DNA from 2 places in the Enterococcus sp. AMC1252 genome. Region 2 is predicted to be linked to the other one. Evidence: predicted binding sites of a transcription regulator. Region 2 holds the regulator's gene; the other holds the start of a gene.

Region 1 (12,364 bases), 1.8 Mb from region 2:
TCAAAAATCGGTTCGTTTATGACGTGGTTAGGCCCCACTAGCTCAGTTTTTGATATTACGACGTATTTATTAATGTACTTTGTTATCTGTCCACAATTGGTTGGTGGCAACTATCAAGACTTAGATCCAGCACAACAAGCGACATTTATAGCAATTTTTCATGCGGGTTGGTTTGTTGAATCACTTTGGTCACAAACCTTGGTGATCCATACATTACGGACGCCTAAAATGCCATTTATACAAAGCCGGGCCTCTTTTATTCTAACCACGATTACTTCATTAGGAATTGCCGTTGGAACGATTTTACCATTTACAGGATTTGGTAAAAGTCTAGGCTTAGCTGAATTATCATTAAATTATTTTGCATGGTTAGGTTTGACGATAGTTAGTTACTTGATTTTAGTCATGATCGTAAAAAAATTCTATGTAAGACGATTTGGTGAGTTGTTGTAAAAAATAAAGATTACGTATTCGAATTTTAACTAAATAATAGCAGAGGCAAAAATTATCTATTGGATTTTTGTCTTTGTTTTTATTTTATCGATTGTGACCTGTATTTTTGTAAGAAAGCTTGTATAATTGAGTTAGTTTTTAAAATAACTATAAGTTGATTGAGGAATGAAAATAGATGAGCATTTTTATTTTGGAAGATGATGTTATCCAAGCACAAGCATTAAAAAAGTTAGTCAGAGAAGTTTGTCAGGAAAAGGGTATCGATTATGATGAAATTCACGTTACGAATAAAGGGGAACAAATTACAGAACAGATGTCAAAATCAATAACGCAAAACCTTTATTTTCTTGATATTGAAATTAAAAAATCAACATATCATGGTTTTGATATTGCTAAGAAAATTCGCTCCATTGATGAGAGAGGCTTAATTGTTTTTATAACTACTCATTCAGAATTTGCTCCGATATCTTATCAATATATGGTATCGGCTTTAGCATTTATAGACAAAATGACTGAGCCTGAAGTCTTGAAAATAGAAGTTGAAAAATGTCTAATAAAATACCAAGAGTTGAACCAAAAACAAGTTGTTGATGATTATTTAATCGTTGACAACACTCATTCAAAAATAAAAGTTCCAATTTCAGATTTCTATTATGTAATGACAACTGAAGCACATCGCCTAGCGCTTTTTACAAAAAATCGCTCATTACGTTTTTATGGTGAATTGAAAGAAGTTGAGCTAAAAAAGAGTCACTTTATGCGTTGCCATCAATCATATGTTGTTAATTTGGATAAAATTGTTGAAATAGATTCTAATGAACGTGAATTGATTTTATCAAACGAGATGAAAATTCCAGTCTCAAGGCGGCTTTTAAAATCAGTGATTGAACGCTGGAGAGCACGATAAAAATGATTAGAAAAGAAATAGAATGGTTGGTAGGTAAAGATGGGGATAATCACTTTAAGTACAAGTTTAGTCATTGGATTTGTTTATTTCATATTTTATTTAGAGTTAATCAATAGCAAAATCAGAAGGATCAAACTTCTCATCATAAATGCTGTGTTGACTATTGTTACGGGATTTTTTAATAGCAGTGGTCACAATATTTATTCGGTCTTTGCTATTTTTTTGTTGTTATTTTATGTTGGATTAAGTCAAAAGCAGCATAAGTTATCGATAGTTGAAAATATTTATTTTTCTGGATTAACCGTTTTTTTGATTACTTTTTTGCAAAGTGAACTAAATAAAATTTTTAGTTGGCTTTTGATTTATTCATCATTACCAATTTATTTATCGACCTTTATCGTACTTCCTTTGGTTGTCGTGTTGATTATGTTCGGTTTATTGATGGTTCTCCGAAAAAAAATCAGCCGAGTGTTTGCTTATTTAGTTGAAAGTCCGATGCTTTATTTAAGTATCATATTTATTTTAATTTGCAATTTTTTTCTTTTTGCAGCTTTTAATCCGCAATCCACTTTTTTTCAACACTATTTTTGGCAATTTGAATCAATTGCGTACCCATTGTTGATCTTGGCTTTTGGATTGGCTCTTTTTTTCTTTTATTATAGTTTTAAACTTGCCAATAAGAAACGCTTAGAAAAGCAAAAAGAAGCGGAATATTATGAAATGAAGCAATATACAGAGAAGTTGGAAATACTTCATGAGGAACTAGCCACTTTCCGGCACGATTATCTGAATATACTTCTTTCCTTAGATGAAAGTATTCGATTTAAGGATTTCGAGCAAATTCAACAAGTGTATAATGACACAATTAAACCTACTTCACAAATAATTTCTAATAAAGAACTTGAACTGACTAAATTGACCAATATAAAGATTGTTGAAATCAAAAGTGTTTTGAGCGTAAAGGTTATTGATGCTTGTCAGCAAAACTTAAATGTTACTGTAGATATACCTAGAGAAATAACAAAAGTATACATTGATCTGGTGGATTTTATTAGAAGCGTATCTATCATAATTGATAATGCTATTGAGGAAGCGGCCGTATCTCATGAAAAAGAATTGGTTATTGCTTTTTTTGAAGTAGAGGATAATCAATTTTTTGTCGTAAAAAATAGTTGTTCAAAAAATATAATGGCTGTAGATAAATTGTTCCAAAAGTCTGAATCAACTAAAGAAGATAAAGAAAATCGAAGAGGCTATGGGTTATTTTCGTTGGAGCAGATTGTAAATCACTCAGCGAATATAATGCTTGAAACAGTCATAGAACGACCTTATTTTATGCAAATATTGAAAATCAATAAAAGCTAATCAAACCACCTATGATCGAAAAAGAACCACTTATGAAAAAACTATTACAGAATATTGGAGACACTGTATACTTACGTTGAAATGATCTATGTGAAGAAGGTGAGTAAATTGTTTAGTGCTTTAATAGCATTAAGTGTTGGTGGTATTTTTCCAGTGGCTGTTTTTATCTATTGTTTTGTGAGACAGCAGTATGTAAAAGCGTTTCTTTTAGGTGTCTTGACATTTATCGTTTTTCAATTAGCACTAAGAATTCCGTTATTACAACTATTATCAAAAAATAGTATTGGCTTTAACCTTTTCCAAACACTCCATCCAACCCTGTATATATTTTTTTTAGCTATAACTGCAGGGATTTTTGAAGAAGTGGGCAGGTATTGTATCATGAGATATTTCTTGAAAAAGAATAATTCTTTTCAAACTGCTGTGTTTTTTGGATTAGGTCATGGCGGAATTGAAGCTTTTTTGTTTTTAGGTATAAGTACTCTTGCTTTCCTTACTACTACAAATAGTCAAAGTATTGTAAATAGTGATTTTGTTTGGGGAAGTTTGGAGAGAGCACTGGCAATGTCTCTTCATCTTGAGTTATCAATCATCGTGATGAAAAGTATAAAAGAAAACAAGCCTAACTTTCTATGGTTAGCAATATTTTTACATGCTGTGGTTGATTCAGTGGTTGTTATTGTGCAATTTGTTAGTAATGGATCGCCTATTCTAACGGAAATTATTTTTGGAATTATTGTCATGTGTCTGTTTTTTTATGTTTCAAAATTAAAGAGAGAATGGAGTATAATAAAATGAAAAAAACAATGTCATCAATTATTATTATATTTACTGGAATTATGTTATTAGCTGCTTGCGGGGAAAAAGTTGATCAAGAGACATCAAATAAAATGACAGCTAAAGCTGAGGAAGTTGTAATGTCAATAAATGATGGAAACTATGAAAAAGCGAGTGATTCTTTTTCAGATCAATTATTAAAACAGTTGGATAAAACAGAGTTTGAAAAGGCGGTTGCTCCACTTCTTGAAAAATCGGGGAATTTTAAATCATTTGACAAAAGCACGGTTGAAAAGAAAGATGATTTTTATGTAGTCGTTTTAGTTGCTAAGTATGAAAAGGATAAAAGAGTTTTTACAATTTCTATTAATGAAAAAGAAAAGTTAGAGGGTTTTTTCATTAAATAAAAAGTTGCGATTCGTATAGAGTGAGACTAGACAAAGCGTACTTTCAAGCGCCTAATGACAAGAGGAAGCACTCTCTTTCAGCTAATTTAGATTGTGTATTATTGACTCAAAGCCGATCATACTATTATCACTGTTTATTCAAATTTTGAGGGGTTGAGAGATGACTGAAAAAGTTATGTCCCAATCCCCTTTTTTTAAGAAAGATAATAATATTTGCGAAAAAACGTATAAGTTGTATCATGAAAACAGAGGTGACGAATTTGTCAAAATAAGATAGTTTTTATTTGACCTTTACTGACCAAATGAGTATAATTGTTTCATAAGGTCAAAATTAATCAGACTATAGACCTTGTAAAAATAGTACAAAAGACCTAATGTCTTTTTAGAAAATAAACGATACTATATTATAGTGTAGGTAAGTCTTGCGGGAAAAACTACAAATCTATTATCCTGTCAAGGCTGCTCAGCTTTTAACATTATCTAGTTATACGAGCTAGCCTTTTGGAAAAGATAAAATTTGATTGTGGCAGAAAGCAGTACTCTCATATTTTTCTGCCCAGGCTGGACAAGCTCGTTATACTTTTAAATTTAGGAGGTAATTCTATGAACATCGAAAAAATGACAACGACATTACAAGAGGCAATTGCAGAGGCACAACAGGTAGCAGTGACTCGTCATCATCAGGAAATCGATATTGCTCACCTATGGAAGATTTTTTTGCAGCCAAATCATTTTGGGCGTAATTTTTATACAGACGCTGGTGTTGATGTAGAAGCTTTTGAACATGAGATTGATCAAGCAATTGACGAATATCCAAGCATTCAAGGTAGCAATATTCAATATGGTCAAAGCATGAGCCAAAATCTGTTTAACTTATTAGGTGAAGCAGATAAACTTAGAGAAGCATTTCAAGATGAATTTTTAGCAACGGAAATCGTGATTCTAGCGTTGATGAAATTGAAAAATTATCGTTTGACTAAATATTTAACTAGTCAAGGAATCACTGAAAAAGAACTACGTAAAAATATCGAAGACATGAGAGGAGGAGATCGTGTGACTTCTCAAAATCAGGAAGAACAATATAAAGCATTAGAAAAATATGGGGTAGACTTAGTTCAACAAGTTAAAAGCGGTAATCAAGACCCAATCATTGGACGCGATGAAGAAATTCGTGATGTTATTCGAATTCTTTCTCGTAAAACAAAAAATAACCCTGTTTTGATCGGTGAACCAGGTGTTGGTAAAACAGCAATCGTCGAAGGGTTAGCTCAACGAATTGTTCGTAAAGACGTACCTGAAAATTTAAAAGACAAAACCATTTTTTCATTAGACATGGGGGCATTGATTGCTGGAGCTAAATTCCGTGGTGAATTTGAAGAACGTCTAAAGGCAGTTTTAAAAGAAGTGAAGAAAAGTGAAGGTCGTATTATTCTATTCATCGATGAAATTCATAACATCGTAGGTGCGGGCAAAACAGAAGGTAGTATGGACGCAGGTAACTTGTTAAAACCTATGTTGGCACGTGGTGAATTACACTTGATTGGTGCTACAACATTGGATGAATATCGTCAATATATGGAAAAAGACAAAGCGCTAGAACGTCGTTTCCAAAAAGTTTTAGTAAAAGAACCGACAGTTGAAGATACGATCAGTATTTTACGTGGTTTAAAAGAACGTTTTGAAATACATCATAGCGTGAATATCCATGATAATGCATTAGTCGCTGCAGCAACGTTGTCTGATCGTTATATCACTGATCGCTTTTTACCAGATAAAGCCATCGATTTAGTCGACGAAGCAAGCGCAACGATTCGAGTTGAAATGAATTCAATGCCAACTGAACTTGACCAAGTAACCCGTCGCTTGATGCAATTAGAGATCGAAGAAGCGGCATTGAAGAAAGAATCAGATGATGCTAGTAAAAAGCGTTTGAATGTATTACAAGAAGAATTAGCAGATCTTCGTGAAGAAGCCAACGCTATGAAGATGCAATGGGAAACTGAAAAAGAAGAAGTTAATGCTGTTAGCAATAAACGTGGAGAAATCGACAAAGCAAAACATGAACTTGAAGACGCTGAAAACAATTATGACTTAGAACGAGCAGCTGTTCTTCGCCACGGTACAATTCCTCAATTAGAAGAAGAACTAAAAAAACTTGAAGAAAAAAATGCAAAAGACAATGTCCGTATGGTGCAAGAGGCTGTGACGGAAAATGAAATTGCGCAAGTGGTTGGTCGTTTAACAGGTATTCCTGTAACAAAACTAGTTGAAGGTGAACGTGAAAAACTAATGAAATTGAACGAAACCCTTCATAAACGTGTCATTGGTCAAGATGAAGCAGTAGATGCTGTTAGTGATGCAGTGATTCGTTCACGTGCAGGTTTGCAAGATCCAAACCGCCCATTAGGTTCTTTCCTATTCTTAGGTCCAACAGGTGTTGGGAAGACAGAACTTGCTAAAGCTTTAGCGGAAGACCTATTTGATTCAGAAGATCATATGGTCAGGATCGATATGAGTGAGTATATGGAAAAACATAGCGTATCTCGCCTAGTTGGAGCACCTCCAGGCTACATTGGTTATGAAGAAGGTGGTCAATTAACTGAAGCTGTCCGCCGCAATCCATATACAATCGTTTTATTAGATGAAATCGAAAAAGCGCATCCTGACGTTTTTAACATTTTACTTCAAGTGTTAGATGATGGGCGCTTGACTGATTCTAAGGGACGCATGGTTGATTTTAAAAATACTGTTTTAATCATGACAAGTAACATCGGTTCTCAATTACTGCTTGAAGGGGTAACGCCAGAAGGAACAATTCCAGAACAAGTAGAAGAACAAGTGATGACGATTTTACGTGGTAATTTTAAACCAGAATTCTTAAACAGAATTGATGATACGATTTTGTTCACACCACTAAGTTTAGATAATGTCAAAGGCATCATCGGTAAAATGACCACCCAATTAGCGAAACGTTTAGAGCATCAAGAAATCGAATTAGTAATTTCAGATGAAGCGAAAACATGGATTGCAGAAAGTGGTTATGATCCAGCATATGGTGCGCGTCCATTGAAACGTTTTATTACAAAAGAAGTGGAAACACCTTTAGCAAAAGAAATTGTTTCAGGACGAGTATTGCCAAAAACAAAAGTAACCATCAGTTTATTGAATGAGCAATTAGTGTTTGAAAACGAACCGATAGAAGAATAATTTAGAAGGTGTGTGGGACAGAAGTGTTGTTTACTTTTGTTCCACACTTTTTTAAGTGCAAAAAATTGATTTTAAAAATGATATTGTGTAGAATCTAACTATTATAATAACAATTTAAAAGAGGGATCCAGTGGATAAAAAAAGCAGAAGATTAGAAGAACAGTTATGTTTTTCTTTACAATCAGCCTCAAAACAGTTTAATAGAATGTATGCAAAGGCGTTGAAACCATTTCATTTAACCTATCCTCAATATTTAGTATTGTTAGTTTTGTGGGAATACTCAGAACAAAGGATCTCAGATATTGGAGAAAAACTAGCGCTAGATACTGGAACATTGACCCCAATGCTTAAAAGAATGGAAAAAAATGGGTATATTCATCGCAATCGACTGCCAGAAGACGAGCGAATCGTGATTGTTTCACTTTCAGAAAAAGCGATTCAACTGGAAACAGAGATTTATGATCAAGTAGAAGGATGTTTAAGTCAGCTTGATTTTAATGAAAAAGATTATTTTTCGTTGATCGAACAAATCAACTCTCTAAGCAAGAAAATAGCTGAAATCAACCATTAGAATGTGAAGCAAAAGACTTCGAAAAGAGCGGAATGTTCAAAGTCCATCTTTTTGAAGTCTTTTTAAAATAGAATTGATTTTTATGAAGCAAACTATTGTACATTGCTATAAATATTGTGTACAATTTAATTGTACGATACAGTTATGATAATAGGAATTGGAGGAACGAATCATGAAAAAAATTTATTCAACAACAATTATCAATACAGGCGGAAGAGAAGGTGAAGTTTTTTCACCAGATAAATCGTTTAGTTATCAAGTAACCTCTCCTGGTCCGCACCAAGAAAATAAGACGAATCCAGAACAGTTATTTGCCGCAGCATACAGTTCTTGTTTCAATAGCGCTTTGGAACTTGTAATGGCTAAACAAAAAATCACATCAAAAAGCACCGTAAAAGCAACTGTTTCATTATTTAGTGATGAACAATCTGGTTTTCAAGTTGGGGTTGTTTTATCTGTCAAAATTGATGATGTTGATCGTGAAACAGCAGAAGAATTGGTAAAAGCAGCTCATGAAGTATGTCCTTATTCAAAAGCAACAAGAGGCAATATTTCAGTGGAGTTAGAAGTAGAATAAAAAAACGACAACTTTAGGGATGCTAAAGTTGTCGTTTTTTTTATTTGTTAACTTTTCTAAACGCATAAGCTTTAAAATAGTCAGGTTTATGACGTTGAGTAAAACTATAAACCGTTAAAATCAATGCACCAATCGTATTTGTAAAGAGATCGCCCATTGTATCCATCAATGCTGCGCGACCAATATAAGGTTGCCCAGATTCTGTCATATAACGCTGTAAGTTCATATTGCCAAGTGAATCACAAAGAAATTCCCAGAATTCCCAGAAAACGCCGCATAGTCCAGCAAAGGCAAAGCCCATAATAATGAATAACCAAGGATTGATTTTAGAAAAATCTGACTCACGTAAACAATACCCGATAATCGCATACCCCACAGCAACTAATAGAATAGGACTAACTGCATGCAAAATCTTGTCCCAAAACGGTACTAATATGATCAAGCGCAAACCTGTTCCTAAAAAAACAGCAATCCAAATGAAAAACCAATAATAAAGACGTACCATTTTTGGGAAAACCAATCCAGTAAATTTTGTGAAAACAAATGGAACGAAAATTACAGCAATTCCTGCAATCATTTCAAACGTCAACAACACGTATTGTTCAGTTGGGTGAACGACAAAGGTTTTAATAATATTGACGATCAACGTAATAACACCAAAAATAAGTAGTAAATAAAAGGCACTTTTTTCTTGTTTATCCTCAAATTCCAATTTCATATAAACGCCTCCGATATGCTCATATCAATAAGCAAGTAAATTATTTGTTTAATTGTTCTTTGATCAAATCTAAAAACTCTTGTTCATTACTAACAACGCTCCCATTCAATTTAACCAAGCCTACAGTGTACAGGTTTAAATAATGGAATTGATTTTCAGCCGTGTCACTTAAGGCTGCTAATTTTTTTTGATTATCAAAACCTTGTTGACGAGTATCTGTATACAAGGCGATCATTGGAATGTTTTTGGCGTAAGCGACACCGATTTCAGAGGCTACACCTGCATCGATTGTAATGCCATCCAATATAGCTACAAGTAAATCACTTTCAATCACTTTTTCAGTATCTGCTAAAGCAATCATTTTGCTATCTGCATAGGCTGTTTTATCATTGATTGCGCCGTTTTCTTGTGGCAAATAAACCTCAATTGAATCGTCTAATTCACGGATCTGTTTCACCATATAATCATTATAAAGTAAGTCTGCTTTAGCAAACATCGGTCCAGCAAAGTATAGTTTCATGTGTTATTTCCTCCAGTAGTAGTTATGATGTTAAAATGCTCGGCATTCGATTCTCGCTTAGAAATAATCGCTAAAGTAAGCTTCTTGATCAGGAAAAATCCGTTCCAATGAATTTAGCGTTTCTTTATCTGTATCTATACGTTCGATTCGATGCAAGTATGTCGGACGACGATAATTCATCAAAAGACAAGTCAATGTTTGAATATCGATATGGACAGCTTGTCCTAAGGGTTCATTTGTGACCGAAACTTGATCATCCTCATCCCATAATAAGCTAAAGATACCATTGTTCCACTCGGCAACAGGATCACTTACTACAAAGTGAAACGGTTTTGCAGTACTGGCATATGGGTAGACCAGCAATATTTCTTTGACGTCGACGATTCTAGCCATATAATAAGGTTCGATCGTTTCTTTGATTTGACTGTCATCTAATAAAAATGCTAATGGTTCATTTTTATAAATATCACCTTCAGCCCAATCGATCATTGAAAAGTGAGCTGAAATAAAGTTCCATAAAGCATTGCGTGCTTCTTGATTGATGTAGAACATTTCCTTGATGTGAAATACATCTTCAGCTACCCAGTAAAAAAGGACACCTAAAGGTTCTTGATTTGCGCCATAATAAACAGCAGCAATTCGTTCATCTTCATTTTCAAAACGCCAATATTCTTCCCAGTTAAATTCACTTCGAATCAAGGCACCGTGATTTTGACGAGCAAATTTTGCATAGACAGTAAATACATCTTCATGATCTACACTCACACGTTCTACCATTCCAGGAACTGCTACTTGCTTAGGTAATTGGGTGTCACGTATCTTGAATGAGAGTTTATCAGACATGATCTCCCAGCCTTTTCTGCGATAATAGGGAATACTATACGGGTAAAGGTAAGAAATCCATTGTTGATCTTCACGCATATTTTTAAGAGCAAGATGAATCAAATCCTGCATCAATCCGTGATTTGCGTACTCGGGATAGGTTCCAACCCCTGTTACCCCACCCATTTTGAAAAGTTTTCCGTGAATGTTCACTTCACATGGATAAATCGCAATCTGAGAAATCAGTTGTTCCTCATGAAACCAACCAAATACTTTTGATTGTTCTAAAATAGGTTGTTTTGATTTAATCAATTCTTTTTTACTTTCATAACCACTTTCTTCTAAATCTGCTTCCGTAAATTGGAAGACATAGCTCAATAATTCATTGAACTGATCCACATATTTTTCATCTACCGCTTTTAATTCTAAACTATCTCTGAACTCTTTTTGGTCCATTTTTCCATCTCCAATTAGTTTTCTATCTCCAGTATATCAAATAAAAAGGAATAAATAGAGTATTACTTACTAAGAAATGGTAAAGAGAGGTTTTTAGTTGCAAAATAATGTGATACCCTTTTTTTGGAGGTAGATAATGAACAAAAAATTTTATTTACTAAGACATGGGGAAACTGAATTTAACCAACTGGGAATCTATCAAGGAACCCTTGATTCACCGCTAACGACAAATGGGAAACAACAAGTGAAGGAAAATGGTCTTTTACTAAAACAAAACTTGAGAAACGTAAAAGATGAAGAAATCGCCTTTTTTTACAGTCCACTCGGACGAACGCAACAAAGCGCACGAATTATTTCTGAGGTAACTGGTCGACAACAAGTACGATTGATGGAAGATGAACGATTAAAAGAAGTGGATATTGGTCGTTGGAATGGGAAAAACAGACAAGAAATTCAAAAATCTGATTCAACGATTGATTGCGATAGGTACAACTGGTACTTTAAATCGCCCAATGGAGAAAGTTATGCTGACGTTTTTTCACGTTGCAAAAGCTGGATAGAAACGATTCAACTGATCGAACAACAACACGTGATCGTGATGTCACATGGTTTGTTAGGAAGAGTTTTACGAGGCGTGATACTAGATTTAAGCTTTGAGGAAGCAATTACCTTAGAGATTTCGCAAACTGGTTTTTTCATTTTGGAAGAAGGACGAAGTAAATTTGTGACCAATGATTATGAATACATGTGATAAATCAACAGATTTGTAAAAGCCGTGGGCAAACATAGGAAAGTTCTTTAATTCTAGTGGAAATCTTGCTATAATGGGAAGTGCTGATTGAAAATGATCTGAGCGATGAGCGACTAAACAATCGAATGAAATCACAAGCTCATTCAGCTTTTCATAAAAGAAATGAGGACTATTAATGAATATAAATGAAATGAAGCAAAGACAAGAAAAAATCCGTAACTTTTCCATTATTGCTCATATTGACCATGGAAAATCTACACTTGCTGACCGAATTTTACAAAAAACGGAGACGGTATCAGATCGTGAAATGCAAGATCAGTTGCTCGATGCGATGGATTTAGAGCGTGAACGTGGGATTACCATCAAGCTGAATGCTGTTGAATTAACATATACAGCAAAAGATGGTGAAGAGTACATTTTTCATTTGATCGACACGCCTGGACATGTGGATTTCACCTATGAAGTATCAAGAAGTTTAGCGGCTTGTGAAGGAGCCATTTTAGTTGTTGATGCAGCTCAAGGAATCGAAGCGCAAACATTAGCGAACGTTTATTTAGCATTAGACAACGACTTAGAAATTATTCCAGTTATCAATAAAATCGATTTGCCAGCCGCGGACCCAGAGCGTGTTCGGACTGAAATCGAAGACGTGATTGGGATCGATGCAAGCGATGCCGTTTTAGCGAGTGCCAAAGCAGGAATTGGGATCGAAGAGATTTTAGAACAAATCGTTGATTTGGTTCCAGCGCCAACTGGTGATCTTGAAGCACCTTTAAAAGCACTGATTTTTGATTCAGTTTATGATAGTTACCGTGGGGTTATTTTGAATGTTC
Region 2 (12,364 bases):
CATTTCAGTATAACCATGGTCATAAACATGCATATCCAACATGAAATTATATAATGCGCGTTCCAATCTAGCACCTAGGCCTTTGTAATAAACAAAACGACTGCCTGAAACTTTTGCTCCACGTTCAAAATCAAGAATATCTAGGTTTTCAGCTACATCCCAATGCGGTTTCGGTTCGAAGGCGAAATTTCTAGGTTCACTCCAACGGCGCACTTCAACATTATCATCTTCATCTGCTCCTACAGGAACTGAGCTATGAGGTAAATTAGGTAAGGTTGTAGAAATTTCTTGAAGCTTCGCATCGATTTCTTCGATTTCAGTATCAAGAGCTTTGATATTCCCGCCAACCTCTTTCATTTCAGCTATCTTTGCAGTGCCATCTTCTTTGTTTCTTTTTAATTGCGCGATTTCAGCAGATACATCATTACGATACTTTTTTAGCTCTTCTGATTTAACTAATAAGTTACGTCGGCTTTCGTCTAGGCGTAAAAACTCTACTAATATTTCTTCCTTTACACCACGTGTTTTTAACTTTGCTTGAACTTCATTGAAATTTTGACGAATCATTTTTACATCTAACATAACTACTCCTCCTTAAATTTAAAAGCGTAATGGGTTTGTTCGCTCTGAATGAAGAATTGACGGTGGTCAAATTCACTGTTTATTTTTCGGATAACAACACCTAAGTGGTACTATCAATCAGAAAAGAGCATAATACTAGCCCATATAGCTAGATAACATGGTAGTAAAATAAAAAAAGTCACTTCATCCCTAGAAATAAATTCTTGGGACGAAATGACTTGAATTTCGCGGTACCACCCAAGTTCAGCTGAATGCTGCCCTTGTATTGTAGATAACGGCTACAACCGGTCTGACTTATCTCGCCAAACGCATATAATAGAGACGGACTTCTTTATAGTAGAATATTTGCTCTCACCACCGCAAACTCTCTTTGATTCAAAGCTATAAATACTTTTTCTCTTTGCTTGTCATTAGGATACAAAACTTTTGTTTAGATGTCAACCTTAGTAAATCAATTTCTTTTTAACGGTAAATGAATAATAAACGATGTCCAACGATTATCAGAAGTCGCATAGATGTATCCGCCATGTAAAGCTATGATACTTTGTGCAATAGCTAAACCAAGCCCAGTTCCACCTGTTTCTTGTGAGCGAGATTCTTCCACACGGTAAAAACGATCGAATAATTGATCCAAAGATTTTTTAGGAATCGGTGGACCATCATTTCTAACGGCGATTACAGCCTCTGTACCAACTTTTTCTACATCAATAACGATATTTTTGCCACCTTTACCGTATTTAAGGGCATTAGATAAAAGATTATTGAAGACACGAACTAACTTTTCAGTATCGCCATCCATTTTTATTGATGGTGGGTTAGCATTTACTTGAATGATCATGCCGTTTTTGTCTGCTTCAAGCTCGAAGTCAGCAGCAAGTTGTTCAATCAATTGTGCCATATCAAAACTGATTGAATTAATAGGAACAGAAGGTTGACGAACTTTCGTATACTCAAAAAGGTCATCAACGAGTAGTTTCATCTGCTTCGCTTTTACGTATGCTGTATGCGTATATTTTAGCAAATCCTCTTCATTGTGAAATTGTCGATCCTCAATTAAACCTAAGTAACCTATAATAGAAGTTAAAGGTGTTCGGATATCATGACTCACGTTTGTGATCAACTCGTCTTTTGATTTTTCTATTTTACGCTCGTCTTCAATCGCTGCAACTGTACTGTCAACTAAACCATTGATACTGGTGACTACTTTTGCTAGATCACCGCTTAACTCAAAGGGAATACGATGATCATAATTACCATCAGCTATATAATGTAACTCACTGATAATATGTCTCAATTGCATTTGACGATAGCGACGAATCAAACGCCAATACAGAACAGCAACGTCGACTATAAAGAATATCGGGATAACAAATTTGCTCAAGCTCCAAAATAAATCGGTGTTTAGTTCTGTCGCAAAAGCACCTTTCGTTGCCCAGATGATTCCTTGCAATGTTTGGTTCCCGCTAAGGATGACCGTAATTGAGACATTTAATAGAAGCAATAGAATAATCGTGACGATTCCTTCAGCAAGTAATTCACTGATTTCCTTAGATGTTAAGGTGATTCGTTTTTGCTTTTCAATTTTCTTTTGTCTAACGAGCATCGATCTTATATCCAACTCCCCAAACTGTTTGAATGACTTTTTCTCCACCGGTTGCTTCTTCTATCTTATCTCTCAAGTGGCTGACGTGAACCATAACTGTTTTTGCAGAAACAATACTTTCCTGCTGCCATACGCGTTCAAAAATTTCATCAGCACTAAAGACACGATTAGGGTGACTAGCTAATAGATACAAAATGCCAAACTCTAATGCAGTTAATTGAATTTCTTTTCCATCAACAGTTTTTACTTCGTGAGAATCTTTGTTGATGATCAAAGAGCCAATTTCAAGCACATCAGGTTCATCTGCTTTAAGCTGCATTTGACTGCGCCTTAAAATAGATTTAACACGGGCCATAACTTCTAATGGATTAAATGGTTTTGTAACATAATCATCGGCTCCGGCTACAAGACCTTTGATTTTATCCATATCCGTTGTTTTGGCAGTCAACATAATAATCGGGATTTGGGACTCTTTTCTCAATTCCTTTACTACCTGCATACCATCCATGATGGGCATCATGATATCTAGAATAAGTAAATCTATATCTGAAATTGTTCGAATCTTAGATAAAGCCTCTTTTCCATCATATGCTTTAACCACTTCGTACCCCTCGTTGTGAATATAAATACTCAATAGTTCTACGATTTCTTTATCATCATCAGCAACTAAAATTTTCATATCGTTCATTTCCTCCATATATATAGTAGAATACTTCTCCCTTATTCTAACAAAAAAATAGAAAAAAGGACAAAATCAAAGAGAAGTTACGGTAAATTTAGAATATGTTACCAAAAATTAAGAAATAGCTCGAAAAAGCCACATTTTTTAGTTAAAAACGAACAATAAAGAACAAAAGTAATAAAACAATCGGTAACGAAAAAAAGTTCGAAAAAAGTGCAAATTTTAGTTGACCTAAGCCCAGAAACTTGGTATATTATATCTTGTCGCAAGGCACTGATGTAATATGCTGAGCGAAAGGAATAACATAACATTCCTAGTTCGAAAAAAACTTTTCAAATCAGTGAAATAGTTATTGACAAATAACAAACTTCTTGATAAGATAGTGAAGTTGCTGCGAAAAGCAACAACAACGGACGAAAATAAAATAACGTTTCAAGTTCTAAAAAAACTTGAAAAACTAGGAAGAAAGTTGTTGACAAATAACAATCAACCTGGTAAACTAATGAAGTTGTCGCAAAACATTCGATAACATCAAGCAGAAAAAAACTTTGAAACTTTTTTTAAAAAAGTGTTGACATCAAATCGAAGATTTGATATGATATAAAAGTTGCTGCGAGGTAACACAGTAGACCTTTGAAAACTGAACAAAGTAAGACGAACCAAATGTGTAGGTTGTTTTTACAACGGTAAAAACAAACAACAATTTTTAACAAAGCGAAGCAATATGCTAGCAAACAAATGAGCTTAACAATTTTCGGATTGTGTTCAACTTTTATTATGAGAGTTTGATCCTGGCTCAGGACGAACGCTGGCGGCGTGCCTAATACATGCAAGTCGAACGCTTCTTTTCTACCGAGTGCTTGCACTCATTTGAAAAGAGGAGTGGCGGACGGGTGAGTAACACGTGGGTAACCTACCCATCAGAGGGGGATAACACTTGGAAACAGGTGCTAATACCGCATAACAGTCGACACCGCATGGTGTTGATTTGAAAGACGCTTTCGGGTGTCACTGATGGATGGACCCGCGGTGCATTAGCTAGTTGGTGAGGTAACGGCTCACCAAGGCCATGATGCATAGCCGACCTGAGAGGGTGATCGGCCACACTGGGACTGAGACACGGCCCAGACTCCTACGGGAGGCAGCAGTAGGGAATCTTCGGCAATGGACGAAAGTCTGACCGAGCAACGCCGCGTGAGTGAAGAAGGTTTTCGGATCGTAAAACTCTGTTGTTAGAGAAGAACAAGTAGGAGAGTAACTGCTCTTACCTTGACGGTATCTAACCAGAAAGCCACGGCTAACTACGTGCCAGCAGCCGCGGTAATACGTAGGTGGCAAGCGTTGTCCGGATTTATTGGGCGTAAAGCGAGCGCAGGCGGTTTCTTAAGTCTGATGTGAAAGCCCCCGGCTCAACCGGGGAGGGTCATTGGAAACTGGGAGACTTGAGTGCAGAAGAGGAGAGTGGAATTCCATGTGTAGCGGTGAAATGCGTAGATATATGGAGGAACACCAGTGGCGAAGGCGACTCTCTGGTCTGTAACTGACGCTGAGGCTCGAAAGCGTGGGGAGCAAACAGGATTAGATACCCTGGTAGTCCACGCCGTAAACGATGAGTGCTAAGTGTTGGAGGGTTTCCGCCCTTCAGTGCTGCAGCTAACGCATTAAGCACTCCGCCTGGGGAGTACGACCGCAAGGTTGAAACTCAAAGGAATTGACGGGGGCCCGCACAAGCGGTGGAGCATGTGGTTTAATTCGAAGCAACGCGAAGAACCTTACCAGGTCTTGACATCCTTTGACCACTCTAGAGATAGAGCTTCCCCTTCGGGGGCAAAGTGACAGGTGGTGCATGGTTGTCGTCAGCTCGTGTCGTGAGATGTTGGGTTAAGTCCCGCAACGAGCGCAACCCTTATTGTTAGTTGCCATCATTCAGTTGGGCACTCTAGCGAGACTGCCGGTGACAAACCGGAGGAAGGTGGGGATGACGTCAAATCATCATGCCCCTTATGACCTGGGCTACACACGTGCTACAATGGGAAGTACAACGAGTCGCTAGGCCGCGAGGTCATGCAAATCTCTTAAAGCTTCTCTCAGTTCGGATTGTAGGCTGCAACTCGCCTACATGAAGCCGGAATCGCTAGTAATCGCGGATCAGCACGCCGCGGTGAATACGTTCCCGGGCCTTGTACACACCGCCCGTCACACCACGAAAGTTTGTAACACCCGAAGTCGGTGAGGTAACCCTTGTGGAGCCAGCCGCCTAAGGTGGGATAGATGATTGGGGTGAAGTCGTAACAAGGTAGCCGTATCGGAAGGTGCGGCTGGATCACCTCCTTTCTAAGGAATATTACGGAAACTTACACATTCGTCGATACTTTGTTCAGTTTTGAGAGGTTTACTCTTATAAATAGAAAAGATCATTTGATTTTTTTCTTATTATATGTTTCTCTCAAACGAATTGTTCATTGAAAACTGGATATTGAAGTAAAAAAAGTAATCAAAACAAACCGAGAACACCGCGTTGAAGAGTTAATTAACTGTTCGAAGCTTATTTTATTGGTGACGCCTCTATCGCTAGAGAAACGAACCAAACAAACTGACCGTAAGGTCATAAGGTTAAGTGAATAAGGGCGCACGGTGGATGCCTTGGCATTAGGAGCCGATGAAGGACGGGACTAACACCGATATGCTTTGGGGAGCTGTAAGTGAGCTATGATCCAGAGATTTCCGAATGGGGAAACCCAACATCTTTTATAGGATGTTACTATTCAGTGAATACATAGCTGGATAGAGGTAGACGCAGAGAACTGAAACATCTTAGTACCTGCAGGAAGAGAAAGAAAATTCGATTCCCTGAGTAGCGGCGAGCGAAACGGGAAGAGCCCAAACCAACAAGCTTGCTTGTTGGGGTTGTAGGACTCCGTTGTGGTAGTCTGTCAAGATAGTCGAAGAACCTGGAAAGGTTCGCCAAAGTGGGTAATAGCCCCGTAGACGAAATGTTGGCAACACCTAGGAGGATCCTGAGTACGGCGGAACACGAGAAATTCCGTCGGAATCCGCGGGGACCATCCCGCAAGGCTAAATACTCCCTAATGACCGATAGTGAACCAGTACCGTGAGGGAAAGGTGAAAAGCACCCCGGAAGGGGAGTGAAATAGATCCTGAAACCGTGTGCCTACAACAAGTCAAAGCCCGTTAATGGGTAATGGCGTGCCTTTTGTAGAATGAACCGGCGAGTTACGATTGCATGCGAGGTTAAGGTGAAGAGCCGGAGCCGCAGCGAAAGCGAGTCTGAATAGGGCGAATGAGTATGTAGTCGTAGACCCGAAACCATGTGATCTACCCATGGCCAGGTTGAAGGTGTGGTAAAACGCACTGGAGGACCGAACCCACGTACGTTGAAAAGTGCGGGGATGAGCTGTGGGTAGCGGAGAAATTCCAAACGAACTTGGAGATAGCTGGTTCTCTCCGAAATAGCTTTAGGGCTAGCGTCGAAGTTAAGAATGATGGAGGTAGAGCACTGTTTGGACTAGGGGCCCATCTCGGGTTACCGAATTCAGATAAACTCCGAATGCCATTCATTCATATTCGGCAGTCAGACTGCGAGTGATAAGATCCGTAGTCGAAAGGGAAACAGCCCAGACCACCAGCTAAGGTCCCAAAATATATGTTAAGTGGAAAAGGATGTGGGGTTGCACAGACAACTAGGATGTTGGCTCAGAAGCAGCCATCATTTAAAGAGTGCGTAATAGCTCACTAGTCGAGTGACCCTGCGCCGAAAATGTACCGGGGCTAAACATATTACCGAAGCTGTGGATCACACCTCTGGTGTGATGGTAGGAGAGCGTTCTAAGGGCGTTGAAGGTCGATCGTGAGGACGGCTGGAGCGCTTAGAAGTGAGAATGCCGGTATGAGTAGCGAAAGACGGGTGAGAATCCCGTCCACCGTATGACTAAGGTTTCCTGGGGAAGGCTCGTCCGCCCAGGGTTAGTCGGGACCTAAGCCGAGGCCGATAGGCGTAGGCGATGGACAACAGGTTGATATTCCTGTACCAGTTGTTTTTGTTTGAGCAATGGAGGGACGCAGGAGGCTAAGGAATGCATGCGACTGGAAGTGCATGTCCAAGCAGTAAGTCTTGAGTAGAGTCAAATGCTTTACTCTATACGGACAAGCTGTGATGGGGAGGGAAATAATAGTACCGAAGTTCCTGATGTCACACTGTCAAGAAAAGCTTCTAGTGAGAAAACAACTGCCCGTACCGTAAACCGACACAGGTAGTCGAGGAGAGTATCCTAAGGTGAGCGAGCGAACTCTCGTTAAGGAACTCGGCAAAATGACCCCGTAACTTCGGGAGAAGGGGTGCTGACTTCGGTCAGCCGCAGTGAATAGGCCCAAGCGACTGTTTATCAAAAACACAGGTCTCTGCAAAATCGAAAGATGAAGTATAGGGGCTGACGCCTGCCCGGTGCTGGAAGGTTAAGAGGATGGGTTAGCTTCGGCGAAGCTCAGAATTGAAGCCCCAGTAAACGGCGGCCGTAACTATAACGGTCCTAAGGTAGCGAAATTCCTTGTCGGGTAAGTTCCGACCCGCACGAAAGGCGTAACGATTTGGGCACTGTCTCAACGAGAGACTCGGTGAAATTTTAGTACCTGTGAAGATGCAGGTTACCCGCGACAGGACGGAAAGACCCCATGGAGCTTTACTGTAGCTTGATATTGAGTGTTTGTACCACATGTACAGGATAGGTAGGAGCCGATGAACCCGGAACGCTAGTTTCGGTGGAGGCGCTGGTGGGATACTACCCTTGTGTTATGAACCCTCTAACCCGCACCACTTATCGTGGTGGGAGACAGTGTCAGGTGGGCAGTTTGACTGGGGCGGTCGCCTCCTAAAGAGTAACGGAGGCGCCCAAAGGTTCCCTCAGAATGGTTGGAAATCATTCGCAGAGTGTAAAGGCAGAAGGGAGCTTGACTGCGAGACTTACAAGTCGAGCAGGGACGAAAGTCGGGCTTAGTGATCCGGTGGTTCCGCATGGAAGGGCCATCGCTCAACGGATAAAAGCTACCCTGGGGATAACAGGCTTATCTCCCCCAAGAGTCCACATCGACGGGGAGGTTTGGCACCTCGATGTCGGCTCGTCGCATCCTGGGGCTGTAGTCGGTCCCAAGGGTTGGGCTGTTCGCCCATTAAAGCGGCACGCGAGCTGGGTTCAGAACGTCGTGAGACAGTTCGGTCCCTATCCGTCGCGGGCGTTGGAAATTTGAGAGGAGCTGTCCTTAGTACGAGAGGACCGGGATGGACTTACCGCTGGTGTACCAGTTGTTCTGCCAAGGGCATTGCTGGGTAGCTATGTAGGGAAGGGATAAACGCTGAAAGCATCTAAGTGTGAAGCCCACCTCAAGATGAGATTTCCCATTTCTTTAAGAAAGTAAGACCCCTCAGAGATGATGAGGTAGATAGGTTGGAAGTGGAAGTGCAGTGATGTACGGAGCGGACCAATACTAATCGGTCGAGGACTTAACCAAAGAAACGAAATAAAAAAGTTTTTCGGACTGTTTGATTACCTTACTTCAATCCAGTTTTGAGTGAATAATCACTCAATTGAATAGCAACAACACCCAGTGTGGTGGCGATAGCGAGAAGGATACACCTGTTCCCATGCCGAACACAGAAGTTAAGCTTCTTAGCGCCGATTGTAGTGAAGGGTTTCCCTTTGTGAGAGTAGGACGTCGCCACGCTAAAGTGTTGTCTTGGAGGTTTAGCTCAGCTGGGAGAGCACCTGCCTTACAAGCAGGGGGTCGGCGGTTCGATCCCGTCAACCTCCATTTTTTGAGCCGTTAGCTCAGTTGGTAGAGCATCTGACTTTTAATCAGAGGGTCGCAGGTTCGAGCCCTGCACGGCTCATAGGAATATTTTGCGGGTGTGGCGGAATTGGCAGACGCACTAGATTTAGGATCTAGCGCCTTACGGCGTGGGGGTTCAAGTCCCTTCACCCGCATTTTTAGTCTCGTTTTCAAAACTAGGCGATGATAACGCCGGCTTAGCTCAGTTGGTAGAGCATCTGATTTGTAATCAGAGGGTCGAGGGTTCAAATCCTTTAGCCGGCATCCAGACTGCGGAAATAGCTCAGTGGTAGAGCACCACCTTGCCAAGGTGGGGGTCGCGGGTTCGAACCCCGTTTTCCGCTTAGCTTGTTCTTTCGCCGGGGTGGCGGAACTGGCAGACGCACAGGACTTAAAATCCTGCGGTGAGTGATCACCGTACCGGTTCGATTCCGGTCCTCGGCATAGAAATGTAGCACCCATAGCTCAACTGGATAGAGTGCTTGACTACGAATCAAGAGGTTAGGGGTTCGACTCCCTTTGGGTGCATAGTTGAAATGGTTGACTGCGATTTAGAAGGTAGTGAGTATTAGTTCCTTTTAAACGTTTAGTCTTTTTTTATTATTATAGCTACGGGAAGTAGCTCAGCTTGGTAGAGCACTTGGTTTGGGACCAAGGGGTCGCAGGTTCGAATCCTGTCTTCCCGATTTAAAGAACAGAGTAGTTTCTCTGTTCTTTTTTTTGCTTAATTTAATAATTAAATGTTATGCGCTATTAATTTTTTCTTATCAAATTAGGCATTCTCCTTTATTAAACGATTGAAGTTATGTATAATTAAGGTCAGTATTAGTCAAGGGAAAAGGATGAGTGTGATGAGTAATCAAAATACTTCGGATTTAATAGAAGCATATTTAAAAAAGATTCTTGAAGAAAGCAGTAAAATTGAGATTCGTAGAGCTGAAATGGCTCATTTATTCAATTGTGTTCCCTCCCAGATTAATTATGTGATTAACACACGTTTTACGATTCAACGAGGCTATTCTGTTGAGAGTAAACGTGGCGGCGGCGGTTATATTAGAATCGCGAAAGTCCAAATTTCTGACAGTGATCAATTATTAAAACAAATAGCTCAGTTTACGGGTAATGGACTTTCAGAAAAAGATGCACTGATTTTTGTACAAAAGTTGTACGAAGAAGAAGTGATTACCAAAAGAGAAGGAAATCTGATGTTATCTGTACTTGGGAAACAAGTTTTAGGTAAAGCAGGATCAAATGAAGATTATTTACGTGCTCAATTGATGCATTCATTTTTAGAACGTTTGAGTTACGAGGAGGAATGATACTATGGACGAATTATTTACAGAAAGTGCCAAGGCAGTGTTGGCTATTGCGCAAGAAGAAGCAAAATATTTTAGGCATCAATCTGTGGGCTCAGAACATTTACTGTTGGCATTAGTTTTAGAGCCAAATGGAATTGCTGGAAAATCATTACGCCAGTTGAATGCAGATAAAAATGATATCCGTGAAGAAATTGAACACTTAACTGGATATGGAACAGTTAAAGGGTATCCTAAGGGAGCTTATTTACCTTATTCTCCTCGTGCAAAACAAATTTTTGCTTACGCAGGCGATGAAGCAAAGCGTTTAGGAGCACCAAATATAGGAACTGAACACATTTTACTAGGTTTATTGAGAGATGAAGATATATTAGCTTCACGTATTTTATTAAATCTAGGTTTAAGTTTATCCAAGATGCGTCAGTTATTAATGAAAAAAATAGGTATTACTGATCCACAAATGAGTGGAAATGTAGGGAGACGCCGGAATAGTCAAGCCCAAAAAGCAGCTCCGAAAGGAACACCGACGTTGGATTCATTAGCTCGTGATTTAACGAAATTAGCGCGGGAAAATGATCTGGACCCTGTAGTTGGACGTTCACAAGAGGTTAGGCGATTGATTCAAATCCTAAGTCGTCGTACAAAGAATAATCCTGTTCTAGTTGGGGAACCTGGTGTTGGTAAAACAGCAATTGCTGAAGGTTTGGCACAAAAAATCGTGAACGGTGAAGTTCCAGAAGATATGTTGGAAAAACGTTTAATGATGCTAGATATGGGTGCTTTAGTTGCCGGTACCAAGTATCGTGGTGAATTTGAAGATCGTCTGAAAAAAGTCATCGATGAAATTTATCAAGATGGCGAAGTGATTTTGTTTATTGATGAGCTGCATACTTTGATCGGCGCTGGTGGTGCAGAAGGTGCAATTGATGCATCAAATATTTTAAAACCAGCACTTGCAAGAGGAGAGCTGCAAACAATCGGAGCAACTACACTGGATGAATACCAAAAATATATCGAAAAAGATTCTGCTTTGGAACGTCGTTTTGCTCGCGTACAAGTTGATGAACCGACACCAGAAGAAGCGGAAGAAATTTTAAAAGGTTTGCGTTCACGGTATGAGGAGCATCATGGTGTAGAAATCACGGATGATGCGCTGCATGCGGCGGTTCAGTTATCTGTTCGTTACATTAATTCTCGTCAGTTACCAGATAAAGCAATCGATTTGATGGATGAATCCTCAGCTAAAGTTCGTTTAGACTTGGCAGATGAACCGTCGGAAATCAATAACTTACGTTTAGAAATTGCTCGTTTAGTGCAAGAGAAAGAAGAAGCGATTCAGTCGCAATCTTTTGAAAGTGCAGCGAGACTACGCCAAAAAGAGAAAAAACTAGCTCGTAAATTGGAAAATATTCTACTACTAGAACAAAAAGAAGCATCCGGTTATGCTAATCGTGTGACAGAGCAGGATGTTGCTAATGTTGTTTCGCAATGGACAGGTGTGCCGTTACAACAGTTAGAGAAAAAAGAAAGTGAACGTTTACTAGAATTAGAAAGTATTCTACATCATCGAGTAGTTGGTCAAGATGAAGCTGTCCAAGCGGTATCACGTGCGATTCGCAGAGCTCGTAGCGGGTTAAAAGATCCAAATAGACCAATTGGTTCGTTTATGTTCTTGGGACCAACAGGTGTAGGTAAAACGGAATTGGCTAAAGCTTTAGCTGAAACAATGTTTGGTAGTGAAGATGCTCTGGTTCGTGTAGACATGTCCGAATTTATGGAGAAATACAGCACTAGCCGTTTGATTGGTTCTCCTCCAGGTTATGTTGGATATGAAGAAGGCGGTCAGTTAACTGAAAAAATTCGCCAAAAACCTTATTCTGTTATTTTATTGGATGAAGTAGAAAAGGCTCATCCAGATGTCTTCAATATTCTATTACAAGTATTAGATGATGGTCATCTAACTGATTCTAAAGGACGTAGAGTTGATTTTAGAAATACAATTTTGATCATGACATCAAATATTGGTGCAACAGCAATTCGTGATGAGAAAAATGTTGGTTTCAACGTACAAGATTTAACTAAAGATTACGGTGCGATGCAAAAACGTATTATGGAAGAATTGAAAAAGGCATTTCGTCCAGAGTTCTTGAATCGTGTGGATGAAACAGTTGTCTTCCGATCATTAGATCAAAAAGAAATTCACGAAATAGTGAAAATCATGAGTAAATCGATTGTTCAACGTTTAAGAGAACAAGATGTCAATGTGAAGATCACGGCAGCTGCTATTGAAGTGATCGGAAAAGTTGGTTTTGATCCAGAATATGGAGCACGCCCGATCCG

The links. The regulator CtsR, encoded in region 2, represses protease genes until heat stress. The targets are predictions, from matches to a motif close to TTGGTCAAAAAAGGTCAAANA.
Region 1: the regulator CtsR is predicted to act here: its motif matches at 4,231-4,251, upstream of clpB (ATP-dependent chaperone ClpB).

What each region holds. Positions count from the first base shown of each region.
Region 1 covers NZ_CM177097.1:1,676,196-1,688,559, forward strand. The annotation lists gene mgtA (magnesium-translocating P-type ATPase) at 1-453, shown strand, start outside; gene AC4BB5_RS07915 (LytR/AlgR family response regulator transcription factor) at 629-1,360, shown strand; gene AC4BB5_RS07920 (GHKL domain-containing protein) at 1,400-2,725, shown strand; gene AC4BB5_RS07925 (YhfC family glutamic-type intramembrane protease) at 2,834-3,523, shown strand; gene AC4BB5_RS07930 (DUF3887 domain-containing protein) at 3,520-3,909, shown strand; gene clpB (ATP-dependent chaperone ClpB) at 4,513-7,116, shown strand; gene AC4BB5_RS07940 (MarR family winged helix-turn-helix transcriptional regulator) at 7,247-7,687, shown strand; gene AC4BB5_RS07945 (organic hydroperoxide resistance protein) at 7,860-8,264, shown strand; gene AC4BB5_RS07950 (DUF2238 domain-containing protein) at 8,305-8,982, opposite strand; gene AC4BB5_RS07955 (nucleoside 2-deoxyribosyltransferase) at 9,023-9,502, opposite strand; gene AC4BB5_RS07960 (GNAT family N-acetyltransferase) at 9,560-10,780, opposite strand; gene AC4BB5_RS07965 (histidine phosphatase family protein) at 10,917-11,531, shown strand; gene lepA (translation elongation factor 4) at 11,707-12,364, shown strand, end outside.
Region 2 covers NZ_CM177097.1:3,751,840-3,764,203, reverse strand. The annotation lists gene serS (serine--tRNA ligase) at 1-582, opposite strand, end outside; T-box leader at 784-995, opposite strand; gene croS (sensor histidine kinase CroS) at 1,034-2,185, opposite strand; gene croR (response regulator transcription factor CroR) at 2,175-2,864, opposite strand; rRNA gene AC4BB5_RS17710 (16S ribosomal RNA) at 3,641-5,201, shown strand; rRNA gene AC4BB5_RS17705 (23S ribosomal RNA) at 5,479-8,390, shown strand; rRNA gene rrf (5S ribosomal RNA) at 8,488-8,603, shown strand; tRNA gene AC4BB5_RS17695 (tRNA-Val) at 8,618-8,690, shown strand; tRNA gene AC4BB5_RS17690 (tRNA-Lys) at 8,697-8,769, shown strand; tRNA gene AC4BB5_RS17685 (tRNA-Leu) at 8,782-8,863, shown strand; tRNA gene AC4BB5_RS17680 (tRNA-Thr) at 8,900-8,972, shown strand; tRNA gene AC4BB5_RS17675 (tRNA-Gly) at 8,981-9,052, shown strand; tRNA gene AC4BB5_RS17670 (tRNA-Leu) at 9,067-9,152, shown strand; tRNA gene AC4BB5_RS17665 (tRNA-Arg) at 9,163-9,236, shown strand; tRNA gene AC4BB5_RS17660 (tRNA-Pro) at 9,321-9,394, shown strand; gene AC4BB5_RS17655 (CtsR family transcriptional regulator) at 9,560-10,027, shown strand; gene AC4BB5_RS17650 (ATP-dependent Clp protease ATP-binding subunit) at 10,032-12,364, shown strand, end outside.